3 regions of the Aureimonas phyllosphaerae genome follow, and region 1 is predicted to be linked to each of the others. Evidence: riboswitches for the same ligand, from Rfam matches in the RefSeq annotation. Region 1 holds a riboswitch; each other region holds the start of a gene.
The links. Region 1 has a riboswitch for thiamine pyrophosphate ahead of ACLNGM_RS13210 (FAD-dependent oxidoreductase). Riboswitches for the same ligand answer to the same signal wherever they lie in the genome.
Positions count from the first base shown of each region.

Region 2: it holds a riboswitch for thiamine pyrophosphate, as region 1 does, so the genes downstream of both, ACLNGM_RS21325 (ABC transporter permease) here and ACLNGM_RS13210 (FAD-dependent oxidoreductase) in region 1, are expected to answer to the same signal.
Region 3: it holds a riboswitch for thiamine pyrophosphate, as region 1 does, so the genes downstream of both, thiB (thiamine ABC transporter substrate binding subunit) here and ACLNGM_RS13210 (FAD-dependent oxidoreductase) in region 1, are expected to answer to the same signal.

Region 1 is NZ_CP181348.1:2,782,886-2,790,234, reverse strand. Features, by position in the region: gene ACLNGM_RS13235 (hypothetical protein) at 1-470, opposite strand, end outside; gene ACLNGM_RS13230 (GntR family transcriptional regulator) at 563-1,279, opposite strand; gene ACLNGM_RS13225 (thiamine phosphate synthase) at 1,399-2,016, opposite strand; gene ACLNGM_RS13220 (thiazole synthase) at 2,016-2,789, opposite strand; gene thiS (sulfur carrier protein ThiS) at 2,791-2,988, opposite strand; gene ACLNGM_RS13210 (FAD-dependent oxidoreductase) at 2,985-3,944, opposite strand; TPP riboswitch at 4,046-4,157, opposite strand; gene ACLNGM_RS13205 (cation:proton antiporter) at 4,157-6,025, opposite strand; gene ACLNGM_RS13200 (DUF2218 domain-containing protein) at 6,373-6,660, opposite strand; gene mmsB (multiple monosaccharide ABC transporter permease) at 6,802-7,349, opposite strand, start outside.
Region 2 is NZ_CP181348.1:4,435,067-4,442,415, reverse strand. Features, by position in the region: tRNA gene ACLNGM_RS21355 (tRNA-Thr) at 99-173, opposite strand; tRNA gene ACLNGM_RS21350 (tRNA-Phe) at 337-412, shown strand; gene tenA (thiaminase II) at 477-1,142, opposite strand; gene ACLNGM_RS21340 (TenA family protein) at 1,145-1,786, opposite strand; gene thiD (bifunctional hydroxymethylpyrimidine kinase/phosphomethylpyrimidine kinase) at 1,783-2,604, opposite strand; gene ACLNGM_RS21330 (ABC transporter substrate-binding protein) at 2,601-3,548, opposite strand; gene ACLNGM_RS21325 (ABC transporter permease) at 3,551-4,342, opposite strand; TPP riboswitch at 4,481-4,585, opposite strand; gene ACLNGM_RS21320 (DUF2171 domain-containing protein) at 4,688-4,939, opposite strand; gene ACLNGM_RS21315 (DUF2934 domain-containing protein) at 4,974-5,144, opposite strand; gene ACLNGM_RS21310 (potassium transporter Kup) at 5,519-7,349, shown strand, end outside.
Region 3 is NZ_CP181348.1:1,952,431-1,959,779, reverse strand. Features, by position in the region: gene ACLNGM_RS09095 (AAA family ATPase) at 1-1,927, opposite strand, end outside; gene ACLNGM_RS09090 (hypothetical protein) at 2,310-2,966, opposite strand; gene ACLNGM_RS09085 (helix-turn-helix domain-containing protein) at 3,159-3,470, shown strand; gene ACLNGM_RS09080 (thiamine diphosphokinase) at 4,288-4,920, opposite strand; TPP riboswitch at 5,019-5,120, shown strand; gene thiB (thiamine ABC transporter substrate binding subunit) at 5,170-6,180, shown strand; gene thiP (thiamine/thiamine pyrophosphate ABC transporter permease) at 6,156-7,349, shown strand, end outside.

The DNA of each region.
Region 1 (7,349 bases):
GCGAAGCGCTGGGCTGCGAGCTGGATATCCGGGAGAAGGCTCTGGGCCGCCAGCGCGTTTTCATGCGCCTCGTTCAGCTTGCTCTGATACTCTTCCGTCGTGATCGACATGTGCTGTTCAAGCGCGGCCGCGCCCGCCAGCGCGGCGGCGTTCAGCCACGCCGACATCGCCATGATCATGCAGGAGCCGATCGCCATCGCGAGATAGAGCATGCGGCGGCCCGAGGGCCGGCGGACATGCGGCATGATGCGGATCAGATAGGACCAGAACGCGTAGATGCCGACGGACACCGACACGGAATAGATCACCGCGCCGAAGAAGACCGTCGTCGCGTCGCCGTCCAGAAGTTCACGCACGCCGAGATAGGTGAAGATGCCGCTCGCCGTCGCGAGGATGGCCAGCGTCATGCGCGTGGTCAGTTCGAGCCGGGAGACCTGCCCTCGCAGCGTGTAGGAATTGGACGCGGCCATGCGGCTCCTCGACGGTCGAAGCGCGGACCAACATGCCGCCGCTAGACCGTTAAGGGAAAATTAAGGCGCTGGCGAGCCGGCGCCTCCCTGCCTCAGCTGTTGGCGTAGACGAGATCGTTGCCGAGGTGGCAGCGCGCGAAGCGCAGCTCGAGCGGACGATCCTGATAGGAGCAGATGACGCGCTGAAGCCGCAGGATCGCAGCCTCGCCGGTCAACTTGAAGTTGCGCTTGTCGGCCGCGGTGGCGGCTTCCGCAGTCGCCTTTTCGCGCTTGTGGGTGGCCAGATCCTGGCCGGTCCAGCGCGCTGTCGCCATGCTCTCGAGGCCTTCCTGCGACATGGTCTTCGCCGACGCATCGACCCGCAGGAACACCTCCTCGGTCATGAACAGGCGGCCGAGATGCGTGCGGCGTCGCTCGAACTGGAGGACGGGCGTCCGGCCGTTCACACCGAGAATGTCCGCGGCTTCCGGCGGAGCCGTTGCGAGGACGACCTTGCCCACGGAGACCTCGCCCGAAATCCGGTTTCCGGACCGGTCGAAGACGTTGGAGAAGCGGCTACGCATCTTGCCGCCTTCGAAGTCGGCGACGATGGTGCCCTTGCCCTGATGACGCTCGAGCAGCTTGTGCTCGGTCAGGATGTCGAAGGCCTTTCGCACGGTGCCCAGGCTGATGCCGAGCGAACGGGCGATCTCGGCCTCGTTCTCGATGGCCTGGCCGGGTGCCCAGGTCTTCGATACGATCCGGGAGATGAATTCGTCCGCGACCTGCTGGTAGAGCGGGCGGGTATTGAAGGGTTTTGCGAGCGACACCGGCCGTTTCCTGTCCACTATCCTACGGAAGACGGCACACTGTAGATGCAACCTATGCGAGAATGCAACCTATGAGAGTGGTGGCGCGCAGAAATTTTCTCCTGCGCTTTTCCTGATGATCACGCGATCGGCTGCAACCGCTGGCGCGTCACGCTGATCCAATCCCGGGTCCGCGATTCCGGGTCGGGATGCCGAACGATATCGGTGACGACGGCCGCACTGTCGGCTCCCGCCTCCCAGACCGATGGCAATCGCTCAACCGTGATTCCACCGATCGCGACAAGCGGCAGCGGCCCCATCGCCTTGCGCCATGCTTGCAGTTTCGCCGGCGTCTGGGGCGCCCACTTCATCTTCTTGAGGACCGTCGGCCAGATCGGACCGAGCGCGACGTAGTCGGGCTTCGCCTCCAGAGCCGTCGCGAGCTCTGCTTCGTCGTGGGTCGAGAGCCCGAGGCGAAGCCCGGCTCCGCGGATCGCGGACAGATCGGCCTCCGCCAGATCTTCCTGCCCGAGATGGATGAAGTCCGCCCCCTCCTCGATCGCCAGCCGCCAGTGATCGTTGATGACGAGGACGCAGTCGTGCGCTGCGCAGACCGCGCGGCAACGCCGGATGTGGGAGCGCAGTTCGGGAACCGTCATGTCCTTTGCCCGCAGTTGCACAAGGCGGATGCCGAGCGGCACCAGCCGTTCGATCCAGTGCGCGTCGGGCAGCACGGGATAGAACGGATCGAGGGCGATCATGCCAGCACCCCCTTTCCGAAAACGGGAGTGGACGGCGCGGCCATATCTCGGGGCTCCATCCCGCCGGCCTCGAATGCGATGCGTCCCGCCTCGACGGCCAGCCGGAAGGCCCGGGCCATGGCGACAGGGTCCGCAGCGCTGGCGACGGCCGTGTTGAGAAGAACGCCGTCGTAGCCGAGTTCCAACGCGTCGGCCGCGTGCGAGGGGCGGCCGAGACCGGCATCGACGATCAGCGTCACATCGGGAAACTGTGCCCGCAGCGACCGAAGCCCGTAGCGGTTGTTGAGGCCGAGACCAGAACCGATCGGCGATCCCCACGGCATCAGCACCTCGCAACCGGCGGAGAGCAGCCGTTCGGCCACCACAAGATCCTCGGTCGTATAGGGAAGAACCTTGAACCCCTCGCCGATGAGGATCCGGGCGGCCTCGACGAGACCGAACACGTCGGGCTGCAACGTGTCGGCGTGGCCGATCACTTCAAGCTTCACGAGGTCCGTGTCGAGAAGTTCCCGGGCCATCTGCGCCGTCGTCACCGCTTCCTTCACGGTGTGACAACCGGCCGTGTTCGGCAGGAACGCGAGATCGAGGTCGCGGATCTCGTCCCAAAAACCCGGTCCGCCCTTCCCGATCCCGGCCGCCTCCCGGCGGAGCGAGACGGTGACGATCTCCGCGCCCGACGCCACGATCGCCTCGCGCATGGCGGCCGGCGAGGGGTAGAGTGCCGTGCCGAGCATCAGACGCGAGGCGAAGGTCCGATCATACAGGCGCATCTCAGCCCCCCTTCATCGGCGACAGAATTTCGACGGCGTCGCCCTCCGCGATCATTGTGCTTCCGCGCGCAGCCCGCGGCACGAACTCGCGGTTCAACGCCGTCGCCACAGCCTCGGGTCGGTAGTCGAGTTCGGCAAGCAGCGCATCGAGGTCAGAAGAGGCAATCTCGCAGGGCTCGCCGTTCAACCGGATCTTCATGCGGGCTCCTTGGCGCCGACGAGAATGTCGGCAGCGATCTTCGAAAAGGCGGGGGACAGGAGAAATCCGTGGCGATAAAGGCCGGAAAAGGCGACGCCGTTCTCGGTGCGGTCGACGCGAGGAAGGTTGTCCGGCAGCGCCGGGCGGCGCCCGCTGCCGACCTCCAGCACCTCCGCCTCCGCAAACGCCGGGTGCAGCGCGAAAGCGGCTGTCAGGAGTTCCACGGCCGAGCGAAGCGTGATGCCGCCGGCGGCCTCGCTCTCGACCATCGTCGCGCCGATCATGAAGACATGGTCGTCGCGCGGCACGACGTAGATCGGCCAGCGCGGATGAAGCAGCCGGACCGGCCGCTTGAGATGGACATCCGGGCATCGCACGATTGCCATCTCGCCGCGTACCGAGCGAAGACGGGGCATGGCGGCCGCAAGCCCTCGACAGTCGGCGACCCGTTCGCCTCCGAGACCGGAGGGATCGACGGCCGACCGGAAGCAAACGCGTCCTCCGGCCGCCTCGATCCGCCGGCAGAGATCGTTCAGCGCCCGGCGTGGGTCGAGATGCGCCTCGCCATCGAAGAAGAGCGCCCGCGGGAAACGGCCGCCGAGATCGGGCTCCAGCGCGGACAGCTCTTCGGCGTCCAGCCAGCGGTGCGCCTGCGTCCGTGCGGCGAACTGATTGAGATCAGCGGCGTCTCGGCCTGAAGCGATCACCAGCGTGCCGTTCATTCGGACGTCCGTCACGCCCTTCCAGAACCCGATCCCCTCGAGCCCTGGCACGATGACGCTGCGATCCGCGACGCTCGCCTCGCAAAAGGGTGCCAGCATCCCGCCGGCCAGCCAAGAGGCCGAAGCGCCGAGATCGGCGCCCCGTTCGTGAACCACGACGTCGCTCCCCGCCTCGACAAGACGCAGCGCCGTCGTGAGCCCGGCCACACCGGCTCCCAGCACGTGGATGGTCATCGCCGCTCCCCAGCCGCGATCAGTCGTAATGGCGGCTGGAAGGGAATTCGCCCGCCGCGGCAAAGGGCCGGACGCGTTCGACGGCGTCCGGCAAGCCCTTCTGGAGCGGGTCACTCCATCCCTACGCCAGTGCGAACTGGATCAGGTTCATGGGGTCGCCGGGCATTCGAGCCGGCCTCTCAGTTCCCTGTCGGAACTCCCCCTGGAAGCCTTCAGGGTAAGCGATCCGACCCGGCTGTCAATGCCGCGCCGTTCATCGGCTCCTCCGCCTGCAGAATCGGACCGTCGCCAGGCGGCAGGTCCGACCGGGCATCGAGTAGGTGTTCCGCGATGGCCCTTGCGGTCACCTCGTCGCCGTTGATTACCGTGTCCGCTCCAGCGTGGATCAGTCGCTCGCGTTGTTCGCCCGAATGGACGCGGGCGGTGATGCGGACCGACGGGTTGGCGGCGCGCGCCGCGTTGATGATCGCAACGGCTTCGAAGCTGTTCGGGAACGCAAGGACGATATCGCGCGCCTTGGCGATATTGGCCGCGCCGAGCACTTCCGGCTTCACGGCGTTTCCGACGACCGCTTCCAGACCCGCCGTTCGGATACGGGCGACGCGCTTGTCCGCGTCCTCGATCACGACAAAGGACCGTCCTGCATCCGCCAATCGCTGGGCGATCCGCGAACCGACACGGCCGTAGCCGACGAGGACGAGGTGGTCGACGAGAGCGGTCGGTCTCAAATTCTCCGATTCGATCGCAACGCTGCCGGCCGGGATGTGCGTCGGCACCGTACCGGCCGGCTGTGTCTGCGGCTCGTGCCCCCTGCCCCCGCCGAACGTCGCCGGTGAGACCGACGGCGCTGCTTCCACGAGCGCCCCGCGCTCGAGCCTCTGCCTGAGGCGGTCGATCGAGGAGAAGAGGATCGGGTTCAGCATGATCGACAGGATCGCGCCCGCGAGGATCAGGTCGCGAGCTTGGGGCGGAAGGATGTTCAATCGCCCGCCGAGCTCCGCGAGAATGAACGAGAACTCGCCGATCTGCGCCAGCGAAACGGAGATCGTGAGGGCAGTCGACACGGGGTGTCCGAATGCGCGCACGATGACGAAGGCGGCGAGCGACTTTCCGAAGACGATGATCAGCACCGTCGCGAGGATCGGAAGCGGATCCTCGATCAGGCTTCGCGGATCGAACAGCATGCCGACTGAAACGAAGAACAGGACCGCGAATGCGTCACGCAGCGGCAGCGTGTCCTCGGCCGCACGGTGGCTCAGGTCCGACTCGGCCATGATCATGCCAGCGAAGAAGGCGCCGAGCGCCAGCGACACACCGAACAGCGAGGCCGCACCGAAGGCGACGCCGAGCGTGATCGCAAGCACGGCAAGACGAAACAGCTCCCGCGACCCGGAGCTGGCCGTCATCTGCAACGCCCATGGAATGATTCGCCGTCCGACCAGCAGCATCAGAACGACGAAGAGGCAGAGCTTGAACACCGTCATCAGGATGACGCCGGAGACGCCGAGCCCGAGATCGGTGAAGACGCCGCTCCCGCTGCTCGGCGCGGTCCCGCCGAGCGCCGTGGCAAACGCCGGCAGCAGCACGAGCGTCAGAACCATTGCCAGATCCTCGACGATCAGCCAGCCGACCGCGATGCGCCCCTTTCCCGTCTCGATCAGTCGCCGCTCCTGCATCGCGCGCAGGAGCACCACGGTGGACGCGACGGAGAGAGCAAGCCCGAACACGAGGCCCGCCCCAACCGACCAGCCGAGAAGCCAGGCGAGGCCCATGCCGAGGAGCGTTGCACAGGCGATCTGAACGACGGCACCCGGCAGGGCGATCGCGCGCACCGACATCAGGTCCGCCAAACTGAAATGCAGTCCGACGCCGAACATCAGGAGGATCACGCCGAGTTCGGCGAGTTCCGTCGCCAGCCCCTGATCAGCGACGAAGCCCGGCGTGAACGGTCCGACGCTGATGCCGGCCAGGAGATAGCCGACGATCGGAGAGATGCCGAAGCGGTTCACGAGCGTACCGAACACGAAGGCGAGGCCCAGTCCGGCCACGATCGTCTCGATCAACGGCATATCGTGCAGCATCGTCGCGCCCCTCGGCTTCGAATCTCTCCGGATCGTGGTTCTTCCGGGGATAGGCGATGATGGCCGCGCTTGCAGCACAAAACGCGAGGCGCACCAAGGACGGGGCGGTTTCGGTCAGTCCCTTGAGCCGGTGAGACGCGTCAGGGCATTCTCCAGCCTCTACTCCTGCGCGGGTCAAGTGGAGATGGGATCGATATGCGTTTCAACCATATCGTTCGGGGACCGTGCTTCAATCTCACAATCCTAATGATGGAGGGTCAGACCCGGCCGGGATACCGACGCCCGCTTCGCTCTTTCATCATCCCGCGATAACCGTTGCGTCTGGCTGGCTCGATCTTGAAGATCGATCAACCCTCGCGCTTCCAGTCGAATGTCAGTTCCTCTCGGAATGCGAAGCGGCGGATATGGTCGGCAACGACGCCTTCCATCCGGTCCAGCGTCTCGGTCTCGTCGGCGACGACGGCGATCTCGAGCCGGTCATCTCCGGCCAGGAGCGAAACCCGCGCAGAAGACATGTCGATCGTGCCCTCCTGCGGATCGAAGGTCACCACAAACTTGTGGGACCAGTGCTTGCAGAGCTGCTGCAGGTATCGACTGGCGTGGGTCGTCGGAACAACGGCGCGTGCGGTCGGCATGAGGACTTCCTTGGTTCGCGTCGTTCGAGCCGTACCTCTCTCCGACGGCGCCCCGCAATCCTCCTGCCACGTACTCGACGCGAAAAAGGGCGCGGCGCCGAAGTCTCGGCGCCACGCCCTTCCGATGTTAGTGACGGACCGTCAGGCCTTATTGCGGTTGTAGACGTCGAAGCAAACGGCGGCGAGAAGCACGAGGCCCTTCACCAGCTGCTGATAATCGATCGACAGCTGCATGGACGTCTGCATGCCCATGTTCAGCGCGCCCATGATGAAGGCGCCGATGACCGCACCGGTCACCTTGCCGACGCCGCCGTAGGCGGAAGCGCCGCCGATGAAGCAGGCCGCGATGACGTCGAGCTCGAGACCCGTGCCGTTCTTGGCGGTGGCCGAACCGACGCGCGCGAAGAACACGAGGCCGGCGATGGCGGCGAGGACGCCCATGTTGACGAAGGCGAGGAAGACGATCCGCTCGGTCTTTACGCCCGAAAGCTTGGCGGCCTTCTCGTTGCCGCCGACCGCGTAGACGCGGCGGCCGATCGTGGTCCGCGACGTGACGAACGCATATATCGCGATCAGGACCGCCATCAGGATCAGGACGTTCGGCAAGCCGCGATTGGTCGCGAGCAGGTATCCCATGAACAGAATGGCGACGGTGACGAGCGCCACGCGGCCGTAGAAGAACGCCTGCG
Region 2 (7,349 bases), 1.7 Mb from region 1:
ACGTAGGTCACCATCATCGATCCGTGCCGGAGACGGCTCGTCGCTTCAGAGGCTTCGAAGGAGTGGTGTCGCCCGACCCGGCCGTCGGCCCAGGAAAATGGTGCTGCGAGAGAGGATTGAACTCTCGACCTCTCCATTACCAATGGAGTGCTCTACCACTGAGCTACCGCAGCAAGCCGACGGCGGCTCTATTGCCATAGGCTGGCGGGGAGCGCAAGGCGTGTCGTGTGACGGTTTTTTCGACGGGGGCTTTGAGGGGGGTGGACAGGCGGATAGGGCCTGACTATAAGGCGCGGACCGAACGGAACGACCCGCCTGGGCCGGCTCCCGAACGGCGCCCAAGTAGCTCAGTTGGTAGAGCATGCGACTGAAAATCGCAGTGTCGGTGGTTCGATTCCGCCCTTGGGCACCACTTCCCTCGGTCTCTAAATCTCGATCAGCGTCCTACGGCACGTTTCACATCGCCTGACCTTCGCTCAGGCGTGGGACGCGGGTTCGTTGAGGCCCATCTGCCAGAAGTCGCTCTCCAGCCGGCAGGCGGTGGCAAAAATCTTTTCGAGTTCGCCCGCGCGTTTTTGTGTGAGATGTCGCTGTGCGAGCCGGTCCAGATGCGAGCGCGCGCGCATCGCGACGCCCTGGTAGGCGTCGCCCGCGTATTCCATGATCCAGTCTCGATAGGGGTGCGGGGCGCCACACGAGGGCGTGAGGCGACGGGCGATCACCGCATAGCCGATGACGCATGGGGCCAGCGCGACATGAAGGTCGAGGAGGTCGCCGCCCTGGCCGCAGTCGAGGACGTAGCGCGTGTAGGCAAGCGTCGCAGGGTGCTCCTCCGCCGCCTCGAGCGCCGCCGGGCTCAGCCCCCATTCGGCGCAAAGCCTGACATGCAGCGACAGCTCGACGTCGAGGATCGCACCGAGCGCCTTGTGTGCGGCGCGCATGTCGTCGAGCGTCCGGCTCTTGTAAACGGCCAGCGCGTTGGCGCGGGCGAACTGGATCAGGAAGAGGTAGTCCTGCTCGAGATAGCGGCGGAACGCCGGCGCGGGCAGGCTGCCGTCGCCCATCCGCCGGACGAACTCGTGGTCGATGTAACCGGTCCAGTGCGAGCCGGCAGTCGCGGTCAGGTGGTCGAAGAGATCCATCGTCAACCCTCGTAGGCGGCATCGAAGAAGGCGCGTTCAAGCCGGACGGCGCGGGTGAAAAACCCGCCGACGCGCACGGCTTGCGACGGGCCGACGCGATCGAGCTCGGCACGCAGGAACGAGACGAACTCGCCGAACTCGGCATTGTCGTGCAGCGTGATCCACTCGGCATGCAGGAAATGCGGCGGCCGGGGATAAGGACAGCGTCGGGCCCATTCGAGATACAGCCATTCGGCGACCGTCAGGACCGCGATGGCGCACGGATAGGAGCCGGCCTGCGCCGCCTCGCGCATCAGGGCGCGGAAGCCGCGGGTCGCAGCCTTGTCCGGATCGCCGATCCGCCGTTCGACGTCGATCCCGAGCGCCTCGAAGGCGCGCAGGAAATAGGTGTTCTCCTCGCCCGCGATCGTCCCGGCAAAGCGGGCGAGCCGCAGGCGGGCGTCGAACGTGTCGGCGGAGGCGATAGCCGCGCCGAGAAGCCCCAGGAAGTCGTCGAGGAAGCGATGGTCCTGAACGAGGTAGGACGCCATCACGCCCGGCGCGACCGAACCGTCGCCGAGTTCGCGCACGAAGCGATGCGCGACGCCGGCGCTCCAGTCGGGTTCGCTGGCCTCGCGCAGCGCATCGGAGAAGCGGGGGTTCAAGGAGCGTCTCCAAGCATCGAAGCAGGCCACCAGCGATGGAAATGGTGGACGGGACCGCGGCCGGAGCCCACGCCGAGCGTCATGCCGGCTTCGAGGGCGTCGGTGAGGTAGGCCTTGGCCCGGACGGTCGCGTCCCGAAGTTCCGATCCTCGCGCCAGTTCGGCGGTGATGGCAGCCGCGAGCGTGCAGCCCGTGCCGTGATCGTGGCGCGTTGCGACGCGCGGCGCCGACAGGCGCTCGACGCGTTCCGGTCGGACGAGAAGATCGACGCTGTCCGAGCCCGTTCCGTGCCCGCCCTTCACGAGAACGGCGCGTGCGCCGAAGTCGAGGATCGCGCGGCCCTGCTGTTCCATCTCGGCTTCGCCCGAAGCCATCGGCCGATCGATCAGAAGCGCAGCTTCGTGAAGATTGGGCGTCGCGACGTCGGCGAGCGGCAGGAGTTCGGAGCGCAGCGCCTCGATCGCCTCCTCTCGCATGAGGCGATCCCCGGAGGTTGCGACCATCACGGGATCGACGACGGCGCACCGTCCATGCGCGCGCAGGCGCTCGGCAATCGCGCGGATCGTCTCGGTGCGCGACACCATGCCGATCTTGATCGCACCGACGGCAAGGTCCGACAGGACCGCGTCGATCTGCGCTGCGACGATGCCGGGCGACAGGTCCTCGATCGCGGTCACGCCGCGCGTATTCTGAGCGGTGACGGCGGTGACGACGCTGGCGCCAAAAACGCCGAGCGCCGAAAAGGTCTTGAGGTCGGCCTGGATGCCGGCCCCGCCGCCCGAGTCGGAGCCTGCGATCGTGAGCGCGATCACGGTCACGGGGTCAGCTCCACGGCATAGTCGGCCAGCGGAGGCGCGGCATCGAGAAGGCCCTTGTCTTTCATGAACGTGGCAAAGCGCGCGTAGCGGCCGGCGTCGAGCGCGAAGGGGCGCTTGGCGAAGCGCGGGAGGGTGTCGGCGAAGGCGCGCCGGTTCAACTCGTCGTCGAGATCGGGATAAGCCTTGAGGAACAGAGCGAGCGCCTCGTCCGGATGATTGGTCGCAAAGATCGCCGCCTCTTCCACGGCGGCCAGGAACCGCGGCAGGCGCGGATCGCCGAGCTTGTCACGGCTGGTGACGAGGATCAGTTCGTCATAGGCGGGGACGCCGTTCTCCTCGGGAAAGAATGCCCGGCCCTCGTGGCCCTCGAGGCGGATCTGCGTGAGTTCGAAGTTCCGGTAGGCGCCGATCGTGGCATCGACGTTTCCCGACAGAAGTGAGGGCGTCAGCGCGAAATTCACGTTCACGAGTTCGACGTCGGAGAGCGAGAGGCCGGCGGAGCCGAGCATCGCCGAGAGCACGGCTTCCTCGATGCCGGCGACGGAATAGCCGATCTTGCGACCCTTGAGGTCGACGAGCGTCTTCACCGGTCCGTCGGCACGCACCATCACGGTGTTGAGCGGGGTCTCGACCAGCGTGCCGAAGCGCACCAGTGGCAGGCCGGCCTTCACGTCGAGCATCAGGTTGGGCTGGTAGTGGACGGCGACGTCGGCCTCGCCGGCAGCAAGGAGCCGCGGAGGCGCGGACGGATCGGCCGGCGGGACGAGGTCGACGTCGAGCCCGCGCGCTGCGAAGAACCCCTTCTCGCGCGCGACGACGAGCGGCACATGATCCGGGTTGACGAACCATTCGAGGAGGACGGTCAGCTTGTCGGCTGCAAGCGCAGGGGCCGGGCCGAGCGCTGCGAGCGCGAAACCGATGGCGGCAAGAAGCGGGCGAAGGATCATCAGGTCGAGGTCCTCGAGAGGGGCGGTCGTTTCAGGAAGGGCGGGGGCTGGTCTTCGAACGCCCACGGCGAGAGGCGGGGCGCGATCTGGTCGACGAGGGCGCGCAGCGACAGCGTCAGGGCTGCGAGGATCGCCAAGGCTGCGAACAGGAGGTCGGTCTGCATCCGCGCGTTCGCCTGGATCATCAGGAAGCCGAGTCCGCCCGACGCGCCCACCCATTCGCCGATCACCGCCCCGAGCGGGGCGAGGGGGGCTGCGACGCGCAGACCGCTGACGAGGGCGGGCATGGCAAGGGGAATGCGCACGTGCCGCAGCGCCTGGAAATGGCTCGCCTCGGTCATCGCCGTCGCATCGAGAAGCTCGGGGTCGGTGCGCCGAAGGCCGTCGGCAAAGGCCGAGGCGACGGGAAAGAAGATGATGAGGGCCGCCATAACCACCTTCGAGGCCAGGCCGAAGCCGAACCAGAGAACGAGAAGCGGGGCGAGGGCGAAGACCGGCATCGCCTGAAGGATCAGGACCTGCGGCCAGAGGATGGCCCCGAAACGCGGGAAGGCGACGGCGGTGAGCCCGGTGACCGCGCCGGTGGCGACACCGAGGATCAGCCCGAGCGCCACTTCCGTGAAGGTGACGAGCGATTCACGCGCCAGCCGGCCTGACTGCGCGACGAGCGTGCGACCGACTTCCCAGGGCGCCGGCAGCATGTAGCGCGGCGGCTCGAGAAGAAGCACGATCGCCTGCCAGGCGAGAAGCCCGGCGATGAGCCCCATTACGACGGTGCGAAACGCGCGCATGCGAGAGCGTCAGGCGCGCGGTCGCAGGCTCTTCGATGGGGATCGATGACGGTCTGGAACGTGGAAACGGCGCATGCGATCTCCCCGGCCGGGCTGCGGCCACAAGAGATCCGGATTTCGAGCGGAGACAACGAAGGCGGTGACGCCCATTCCCGTTCCTACGCCGGTATGACCCGGATCAGGTTCAAGGGTTCGGCCGGCCGGCCATCTCAGCACCTGTGTGGTGCACCCCTCGGAATGTCGAAATGATTGCGCAGCCGGGCTGCGGAGTCAACGAGGCCGGAAGACCCGGCACTCGTCTGATGGCGGCCGGCGACGCCGCCTGCCGCACGGACTGGCGGTCGGTCAGGCCGGCGAGCCGTCCTCCTCTTCCTCCATCGAGACGGCGACGTCGGCATTGGCCGATAGGCGCACCGTCTGGCCCTCGACCTCGGCGACGAGGCCGATCGGCACGTAGTGATGGTGGCCCTTGTGATCGCCTTCGCCGCTGTCTCGGCGCGTCAGCTTGATCCGGTGCTCCTCGACGCGGTCGACCGTGCCGACATGCACGCCGTCGGCGCCGATCACGTCCATATGTTCTGCGATGTCCTGCCGCATGGTGCTTCTCCCGTCCTGGCGAAGTTTTACGTCGTCAGCGCGCGACGAAGCGGTTCTCGTGCGTGCCGTCGTCCTTGCGCTGGTCGCCCTCGACTTCGCGGGCGGCGGCGGCCCAGAAATCATGCTCGTGCCCAGCCGGGCGGCCGGCCTTTTCCCAGAGGAAATAGGCCAGGTTCCGGATTTCCTGATCCCTGTCCGACGTCATCGCGGTCTCCTCGCACGCGTTCCGGTCCTCCGTTTGCGTGAACCGGCGCCTTCTGCCCGCCGGCCGACCGGAGTTCGACCTTTTGTTCCGGGTACATATGACGGCCCGTCCCGCCGGGAAGGCGTCGGCACAGGTGCGGCGAGGGCAAATTTTGGCTGGACATCGCCGGTTTGGCGATGCGTCGACCGGCGTCATTTGCCGGACCGTGTTTCCATGCTATGGCCGCTGCCGCACGTGCCGCGCGCTTTCCGGCGGGCGGGCGACGATCATTCCCCGTGGTACCGCTCCGTCCGGGCGCGCCGCAAGACAGAGGCGAAGGCGTCGAGCCTCTTGACCCCACCGTTCCGATCCATCCCGGAGGCCTCGTTCGAGGAATGACCAGCGGTCAGGCGGCCCCAGCGGCCGAGACGCAGATCCAGACGCGCGAGAACCCGCACGCCAAGAGCCTTGGACCTCTGATCCTTGGAAGTATCGGCGTCGTCTATGGCGATATCGGGACCAGCCCGCTCTACGCCATGAAGGAATCGCTCCTTCATGTCGGCGGCGTGCCGTCGGCAAGCGAGATCATCGGCATCGTGTCGCTGCTGGTCTGGTCGCTAATCTTCGTCGTCACGGTGAAATACGTGATGCTGATCCTGCGGGCCGACAACCAGGGCGAGGGCGGTCCGCTGTCCCTCATGGCGCTTGCGCAAAAGGCGCTCGCCAAGCCCAACAAGGTGATCCTCGGCCTTGGCATCGTCGGTGCCGCGCTGTTCTACGGCGACGCGATCCTGACGCCGGCCGTCTCGGTTCTGTCGGCGGTGGAAGGTCTGAAAGTCACCGCGCCGGGGCTCGATCCCTACATCGTCCCCATCGCGCTGGTGATCATCATCGGCCTCTATGCGGTGCAGTCCTTTGGTACATCGCAGGTGGCGCGGTTCTTCGGCCCGATCATGGCGATCTGGTTCGTCACCTTGGCCCTGATCGGCATCTCGCATATCGGCGACGCCCCGCAGATCCTGCATGCCCTGAACCCGATCAATGGGTTCTGGTTCATGACCAGCCATGGCATCATCGGCTTTACCGTGCTCGGCTCGGTGTTCCTGGCGGTAACGGGTGCCGAGGCGCTCTATGCGGACATGGGCCATTTCGGCAAGAGGCCGATCCAGATCGCCTGGCTCGGCTTCGTCGGCCCGGCGCTGCTTCTCAACTATCTCGGGCAGGGCGCCTACGCGCTGCACGACCCGGCGGTGCTGCCGAACCTCTTCTTCCTGTCGGCGCCCGAATGGGCGCGCCTTCCGCTCGTGATCCTCGCCACGATGGCGACGATCATCGCGGGCCAGGCGGTGATCACCGGTGCCTTCTCGCTGACCCAGCAGGCGATCCAGCTCGGCCTCCTGCCGCGGCTGCAGATCGAGTACACGTCCGAGACCGAGCAGGGACAGATCTACCTGCCGACCGTCAACTGGCTGATGCTGATCGGCGTCGTGCTGCTCGTCCTCTTCTTCCAGGATTCGTCCTCCCTGGCCGCCGCCTACGGCATCGCCGTGACCGGCACGATGGTGGTGACGAGCCTTCTGGCGGTCGTCGTCTTCGCCTATGGCTGGAAGTGGGGCCTTGGCCTTGCGATTGCGGTGGTCACGCCGTTCCTGATGATCGACATGGCCTATCTCGCCGCCAACCTCCTGAAGCTGGCCGACGGCGGCTACCTGCCGCTCGTGATCGGCGGCTGCATCGTCGTGCTGATGGCCGTGTGGGTGCGGGGCGTTCGCCTTCTCAACTCGAAGGCGGCGCAGCAGAACCTGTCGCTCGAGACCTTCATCAAGGCGATGGAGACCTCGTCGGTCTCGCGCGTGCCGGGTACGGCCCTCTACCTCACCTCGACGCCGGAGACGGTGCCCTCCGCGCTCCTGCACAATCTCAAGCACAACCGCGTGCTGCACGAGCGCAACGTCATCGTCACCATCCGCACGGTGAACACGCCCTATGTGCCGCTCGCCGAGCGCATCGACTACCGCGAGCTGGCGCCGGGCTTTGCCCGGATCGAGCTGCACTACGGCTTCCTGGAGGAGCCGAACCTCGTGCAGGCGCTCATCCAACTGCGCGAGAAGGGCATCAAGTTCGACGTGATGTCGACGACGTTCTTCGTCGGACGCCGGCGCATCCGCTCGGCGGTCCGATCCGACATGCCGCGCTGGCAGAGCCAGCTCTTCATCAAGATGGCGC
Region 3 (7,349 bases), 830 kb from region 1:
CCGCCAAGGCCCTGGACAGGTCCTCGACCTCTTCGCGCCTCCGCTCGACGATCGACCTCGCCTCCCGGTGGCACCGCTCGAGCACGCGCTCGACGCGGTCCCTGAGCGCCGGGTTGCCGCCTGCGGCGGCGACGGCCTTCGAGAGGGCGCCCGCGGGAACGGAATGGAGACCTTCCCCGAGGCCCAGCGAGAACTCGATCGACTCGGCGAGCCGCGTCGCCCGCACGAGGTCGGCCTCGGGAGTGCCGCCGGAGCCGCTGCCGCGGGACCCTAGCAGCACCTCTTCGGCGGCCATGCCGGCCAACAGCACCGACACCTGCGCCTCCACGTTCTCGCGTGCGTGGTCGTGCCCCTCGACCACGCGGAAGTCCGTGCGGTTCGCGTCGGCATGCCGGATGCGGCGGCGTACCGCGACCCTTGTCGGCGTCAGCCCCGAGACCGCGGCGAGCTCCAGCCCGGCCACGGCGTGCCCCGCCTCGTGGACGCACAGGCGGCGGAAGGCGGCGTCCGACAGCAGCGTCCCCTCGGGAAGGGCGTTCCAGAGGTCGGCGGCGACCAGGGCACGCCCGTCCCGTCGGGCGGAGCCGCGTGCCTCGCGGACGACCTGCGCCAACGCGGCGCCCGAGGCCTCGCCGATCTCGTCCGCGAGGGCCAGTAGGTCCATGCCCGGCAGGTCGCCGCGCAGGTGGTGGCGAAGGATCCCGGCGCGCCCGTCCCGGTCGGGAAGCGCGACCTCGATCAGGCGGCCGAGCCGTCCCGGCCGCAGCACCGCCGCGTCGATCGCGTCCCTGTTGTTCGTGGCGCCCACCACGACGACCCCGGGGCGTGCCGTCGCGCCGTCCAGGCACTCGAGGAGACCGTTGACGACCTGGCGTTGGTAGGAGGCATGGTCGCCGAGTTGCTCGTCGCGGCTCCCGACGGAGTCGAGCTCGTCCAAGAACAAGATGGAGGGCGCGGTCTTCCGCGCCTCCTCGAACGCCGAGCGCATGGCCTTGAGGAGGTCTCCCAAATGGCCTCGGGACTGCCAGGAGGCGAAGGAATGGGCGTGGAGCGGCACCCCGCAGGATCCCGCCAGCGCACGGGCGAACAAGGTCTTGCCCGTTCCCGGCGGCCCGTGTAGGAGGGCGCCCGCCTCGACGTCGGCCCACGGCAGCGTGCCCGCGCGGTACCGGACGAGGTCGTTTGCGAGGGCTTGCCCCCAGCGTCGCGCCTCGCCCATGCCCGGCAGGTCGTCCAGGCGTTCGGGCCTCGCATCCCCGGCCAGCGAGGCTTTCCGGTCCGCCCTTGCGGCTCCCCCTTCCTTCTCCTTTTTCGGGTTCCGCTTCCCGTCCTCCTCCACGAAGGAATGCCGCCCGAGGCGGCCGGCGACCGACCACATCCGGTCGCGGGACATGCCCGGCCGCAGGAGGAGGTTCAGGTACGCCAGCGGCAGGCGCGCGAGCCGGGCCATGAGCGCGTCGTCGGGGAGGAACCCGGCGAGTTCGGCGACGAAATCCCGGATCGCCCCCTCGCGCTTTGCAAGCGGGAGCATCGCGTCCGCCACCGCCGAGACGACCGGGGGCACGGCCGACCTTGCCCGGCAGAGGACGACCATCGGCCGGGTGCTGGTGCTCGCCTCGAGCAGGAGCCGCTCGACATGGTTCGGGCGGAGGCTCTTCGGATCTGTCCAGTCCAGGACCATCGCGTCGAGCGCGAACGCGTCGTCCGGCGTTCCCCCGGTGATGTCCTGGGCCGCTTGGTGGATTGTGACCGCGTCCGCCGGGCGGACGCCGTGGATGACGACGACGCATGCCCTCCCTTCGAGGAGACGGGTGAAGCCCGCAGTCTCGACGGTTTCGCGAAGGAGGTGGTCCGCGATCCGCGCGGAGGGAACGAGGCGTCTTGCGAAGTACCCCGCGTCGGGGTCGAGGCGGAGACGGCGGTTCACGACGACGCCCTCCCCGAGGGCGACGGTGGCGCCGACCGGCGAAACCGTCCGCAGGTCACCGCACGGTCGCGCGGTCGCGCGATACCGTGGTTGGCGGGCGGGGCGTGGCTGGCCTCGGGATGGGGTTCGAACGGCCAAGGGCCGCTGGCAGAAATGGCAGGCATTCAAAGGACCCTGGATGCGGCCGCCGTTTTGACGGCCTCGGACTGACGGTTCGCGAGGGATCAGTCAAAGGGGCCTATGGGGCGTCCGGGCCCGGTCACGGACGGGCCCGTCACGCACGTGGCGGCACGCGGCCATGCGTGCCGTGCCGTCCTTGCGCGTAGACGGGCGCGAGCCGGCCACTCGCCGCCGCGGGAGGTTCCCCGTCCGGATCGCATGCTCACTCGAGCTCCGGCAGGTGGCGGGAGACCTTCAGCCGGAACTCGTCGGCGAACGCGTCAACGCGGTCCCTCGTCGAGGCCATCTCGCTGATCGACCACGGAAGCCGCCGCAATGGCCCGAGGCGTGACGAGCCGAACGCCGCCCAGGCCGCCGCCTGCCACACCAGTTCCGTGCCGTCCCCCTCCCGGTGCCAGTCCTGCACGTAGGCCAGGAGGGCCGCCTCGCCCGCGACCGCCAGCGCCGCGTCCGCGTCGCCGAGAAGGGCCGCGTAGATCACGCAGCGCAGGCGCAACGTCCCGTCGGGGTCCGACTGCGGCGGGATGCGGCATGCCCGCAGGACCGAGAGGACCGCGGCCCCGTCGATCCCGCCGCCCGGTGCGGCTCGGCGTGCGGCTTCCGACAGGGCGCGGAGGGACGCGGCGGCCTCGCGGTCCAGCGATTCCGCGGGCACGGAGCCCACGAATCCTTGGATGTCGGTCCGGATGTCGCCGCCCAGCGGCGGATGCCCGCGCAGGAGCTGGTCGGCGGAAGGGAGGATCGAGCCGGACGCGGCAGCTCCGCGCCGCTCCCTGTCCGCCGCGCGGGCGGCCGCGCGGTCGCGGCGGGCCTGCGCCATGCCGAGGATCTCGTCGAGGGCGGGCGGTACGGATGGCACGTCGCGAACTCCCGTCTCGGCGCGGCAGGGCCGCCGGCCCGGTGGTGGCCCGCGAATCACCCTGGCATGGGTCGGCGGCGATTCCTTACGACGGCGCGCGCTTCGGTGCAACTGAATGCCCTCATGGGATACCCGAGTGCACTATTATCGTAATTGTTGACAAGAGCGTCCCGTGAGCGATCCTCCGCCGCGATGCCCGTCGATCCCAACCTCCTGCGAGCCGCCCGGCTGCTGGCCGACCTGTCCCTCGAGGACCTTGCCGAAAAGGCCAAGGTCGCCCGCCGCTCGCTGCTGAACATGGAGGCGGGAAAGGGGGACTGCATGCTGTCGACCATGGAGAACGTGAAGCAGGCCCTGGAGGCCGCGGGCGTCGTCTTCATCGGCGAGACCGAGTTCCACGGCCCCGGCCTGCGCGTCACGCGGGACGTCGCGGCGGGCTGGACGCGGACGCGCTCGGCGCAGGCGCGGAGCCGCAAGAAGAAGAAGGTCGAGGCTCCCGGCTGAGGCTCGGCCGCACGCCGTCGCGCATCGTGCGGGAGGTCGCGGGCTGATGCCGCGGGAACGTCGGCACCCCCGGCGGACCGTCGGGTGGCATGGCGCGGGCACAGGCGACGCGTCGGCAACCCATGCTTGGCGACGGCGTGCCGAACCAGCTTCGGAATGACTTCGCGAGAAGGCGCGGGCGTCCGCGCCGGCGCGCGGGCCCAACCTATGGCTCGGATCGAAGGAGATGGTGTCTGCGGCGGGATTCGAACCCACGACCCCAGGATTCATACCACTTCGACTTTCGCCGCCGCCTCACGGCGTTCGTGGTCTGGACTGTCCCTTCACCGTGGACCGAAGCCTTTAGGTGCTGCCCTACCAGTCTCTACACCTTCCGGATCGCTCCGGCTTGGCTCGGGATCGGCACCTCGCGAGCGCGAGAAGCGTTCCCCGACTTTGAGCAGATCCGACGCGAACTTTCGAAGCGCGCCGCCCAATTTGATACCAGGAATCCTGTGCTCTATCCTGCTGAGCTACGCAGACGAAAACGACGACGACCGCTGGTGGGCGCCCCGTCTGTCATCGCAGGACCGTACCGCATCGAATGCCCTGACACAAGCGATCACGTCCGAGGTGTGAGGGGACTGGTCTGCGGACGCCTTGCGTTGTGACGAGCGACGAACGGTCGTCGGTAACTTTACCACCCTCGAAAGCCATTGAAAGCAGCGACTGGTAAGCTGGTCACCTATGGAACTTGCTCTATCCTGCTGAGCTATGAGACCGACCGGGACGAAGCTTATACGAACGGTCCGCCGAGGGCCAGCCTTGCCGCAAGACGTCAGCGCCGCGCGGGATCGGCCTGCAGCAGGAAAACGGCTCGCCCATCTGCGAGGTCGATCGTCACCTCCCGGCCAATCGCCTCGTTGCTCTGTGTCAGGATCGACGAGAACGCGATATCGGCGCGATCCAGCGGGAAGCGTGCGCCTTCGATCGTCAGGCCGCGAAGGTCGGAGAACTTGAGGATCGAGAACTGCGCGCCGGGCTCGGACGCGAAGGCCTGTCGCCCTGCCGCGAGGGGAAAGGCCCATTCGCGGCCGTCGAACATCGTCACGGGGCGCCCCGCCGCGCTTTCGCGCAGGGCCACGACAAGATGCGAGAAGACATGATCCGTTCGCCCGCCGAAGGCACCGACGAGAAGCACGGAGCTGGCGCCCCGCTCGAAGGCCTCGGAGATCGCGATCTCGCCGTCGGTCCGATCCTTGTCGCGCGGCCATTCGTGGCGCGGCACGTCGACGGGGTCTTCGCCCTCGTGCGAGTCGAAATCGCCGACCCAGAGTTCCGGGCTGAGCGCCAGGGTCGCGGCATGCGCGATGCCGGCATCGGCCGCGATCGTACGCGTACCGCGCACCTCGGCCAGAAGGCGCGCCGACGCGTGGATCGGACCGGCGAGAAGGATCGTGAAGCGGCTCATCGCGCCAGCGCATAGCGTATTGCCGCGCGGCTGGGGAGAGTTGCACGTCGCGGGCCACCAACCCCTTGCTCTCCCGGCGTGATCCGGGCAACGTTGTGGCCGCTCACACGGGGTGCCCTTGCCGGGGCTGAGAGGCTGTCCGCCAACCCGCTGAACCTGATCCGGCTCGTACCGGCGGAGGGATGGGGGGCTTCCGCGGCAGGTGGTCGAGGGAGCGCGCATCGAACTCCGGCAAGAGGAGTTCCATTCATGCGCCTGGCCCTTTCCGCGTTCTGCGCCGCCGCCGCCGTCCTGCCGTCGATCGCTCTTGCGCAAGACGCCGACCGGCCGGTGCTCACCGTCTACACCTACGAGAGCTTCACGCCGGACTGGGGGCCGGGCCCGCGCATCGAGAAGGCGTTCGAGGCGCAGTGCGGCTGCGATCTCCGCTTCGTCGGCCTTGAGGACGGCGTCGCCATCCTCAACCGGCTGAAGCTCGAAGGCGAGGGCACGCAGGCCGACGTGGCGCTCGGGATGACCGCCGAGCTCGTGCCCGAACTGAAGGCGACGGGCTTGTTCGCTTCGTCCGGCGTCGACCTTAAGCCGCTGACGATCCCCGGTGGCTTTTCCGACGATACGTTCGTGCCCTTCGACTATTCCTATCTCGCCTTCGTCTACGATTCCGAGAGCATCGCCGACCCGCCGAAGAGCCTTGCCGAACTTGTTTCCGGCGATCCCGACCAGAAGATCGCGATCCAGGATGCGCGCACCTCGACGCCGGGCCTTGGCCTGCTCCTCTGGATGAAGGCGGTCTTCGGCGACCAGGCGGAGGCGAAGTGGGCCGAGCTGTCCCGCCGCGTCCTCACCGTGACGCCCGGCTGGAGCGAGGCCTACGGCCTCTTCACCAAGGGCGAGGTGCCGATCGTCCTGTCCTATACGACCTCGCCGGCCTACCACCAGATCGAGGAGGGAACGGACCGGTACAAGGCCGCCGCCTTCTCGGAAGGGCACTACCTCCAAGTGGAACTTGCGGGGATGCTGCGGACCTCGCGCCAGCCCGAGCTCGCGCGCCGCTTCCTCGCCTTCATGCTGACGCCGGAGTTCCAGTCGATCATCCCGACCGGTAACTGGTCGCTGCCCGCCGCCCCGACCGGCGAGCCGCTTCCCGCCGCCTTCGACACCCTCGTCCAGCCGTCGCGTCCGCTGGAGATTCCGGCTGCCGACGTCGCCACCCATCGCGCCGAATGGACGGCGGAATGGCTGCGGGGTCTCGGGCGCTGAGGACGGGCGAACGACCGGGCGCGCGCATCGGGGACGATGCCCGGCGCCGGCGCCGGGCCGGGATGCTGGCGGCCGCTTTCGTGCTCGGCTTCTGCCTCCTGCCCCTCGCATTCCTGCCGCTCTTCGCCGGCATCCCGCCGGCCTCGCCCGTCGCTCTTCTCGCCGATCCCTATCTGCGCACGGTCCTCGGCTTCACGCTTCTGCAGGCCGTCCTGTCGACCCTCCTCTCGGTCGCGTTCGGGGTGCCCCTAGCGCTGGCGCTTGATCGCCTCCGCTTCCCCGGCCGTGCCCTGCTCCTGCGCCTCTTCTTCCTCCCGCAGGCGCTGCCCGTCCTGGTCGGCGCGCTCGGGCTCATCACCGTGTTCGGCCGAAACGGGGTCGTCGCCGACGCCTTCGTGCTCGCGGGCCTCCCGCGCCCCTCGATCTACGGCCTCACCGGCATCCTCGTCGCGCACGTCTTCTTCAACATGCCGCTCGTCGCCCGGCTGACCCTGGGCGGCCTCTCCGGCGTGCCGGCGGAAAGCTGGAAGATCGCCGGGCAGCTGTCGCTGTCGCGCTGGGCGACATTCCGCATCGTCGAATGGCCGGTGGTCCGGCGCACGCTCGGTCCCGCCGCTGGCCTCGTGTTCATGCTGTGCGTCACGAGCTTTACGCTCGTGCTCGTGCTGGGCGGCGGGCCGGGTGCGACGACGCTCGAGGTCGCGATCTACCAGTCGCTGCGCTACGACTTCGATCCGGCGCGCGCCCTCACGCTGTCGCTCGTCCAGGTCGGGCTGGTAGCGCTGCTCCTCCTGCCGACGACGGGCTGGACCGGTGGCGTGGACGCAGGGTTCGGCCTCGCGCAGGCCAGTCGACGCTTCGATCGCCGGTCGGTGCCGGCCTTCGCCTGGGACGCCACAGTGGTCGCGACGGCAACCGCGTTTCTTCTCGCGCCACTTCTCGCGATCCTCGTGGCGGGCCTGCAGGCCGATCTCCCGCGGATCGTCGCCGATCCGGCGTTTCTTGCCGCGCTTTCGCGCAGCCTTGCCATCGCGGTCGCAGCCTCGATTCTCGGACTGGTCCTTTCCGCGGCCCTCGCATTCGGCACCAGCGGCGCGGGTCGCGGCGGTGGCATCCTCCTGTCGCTATCCAGCAGCCTCGTCCTGGTCGTGCCGCCGATCGTCGTCGGC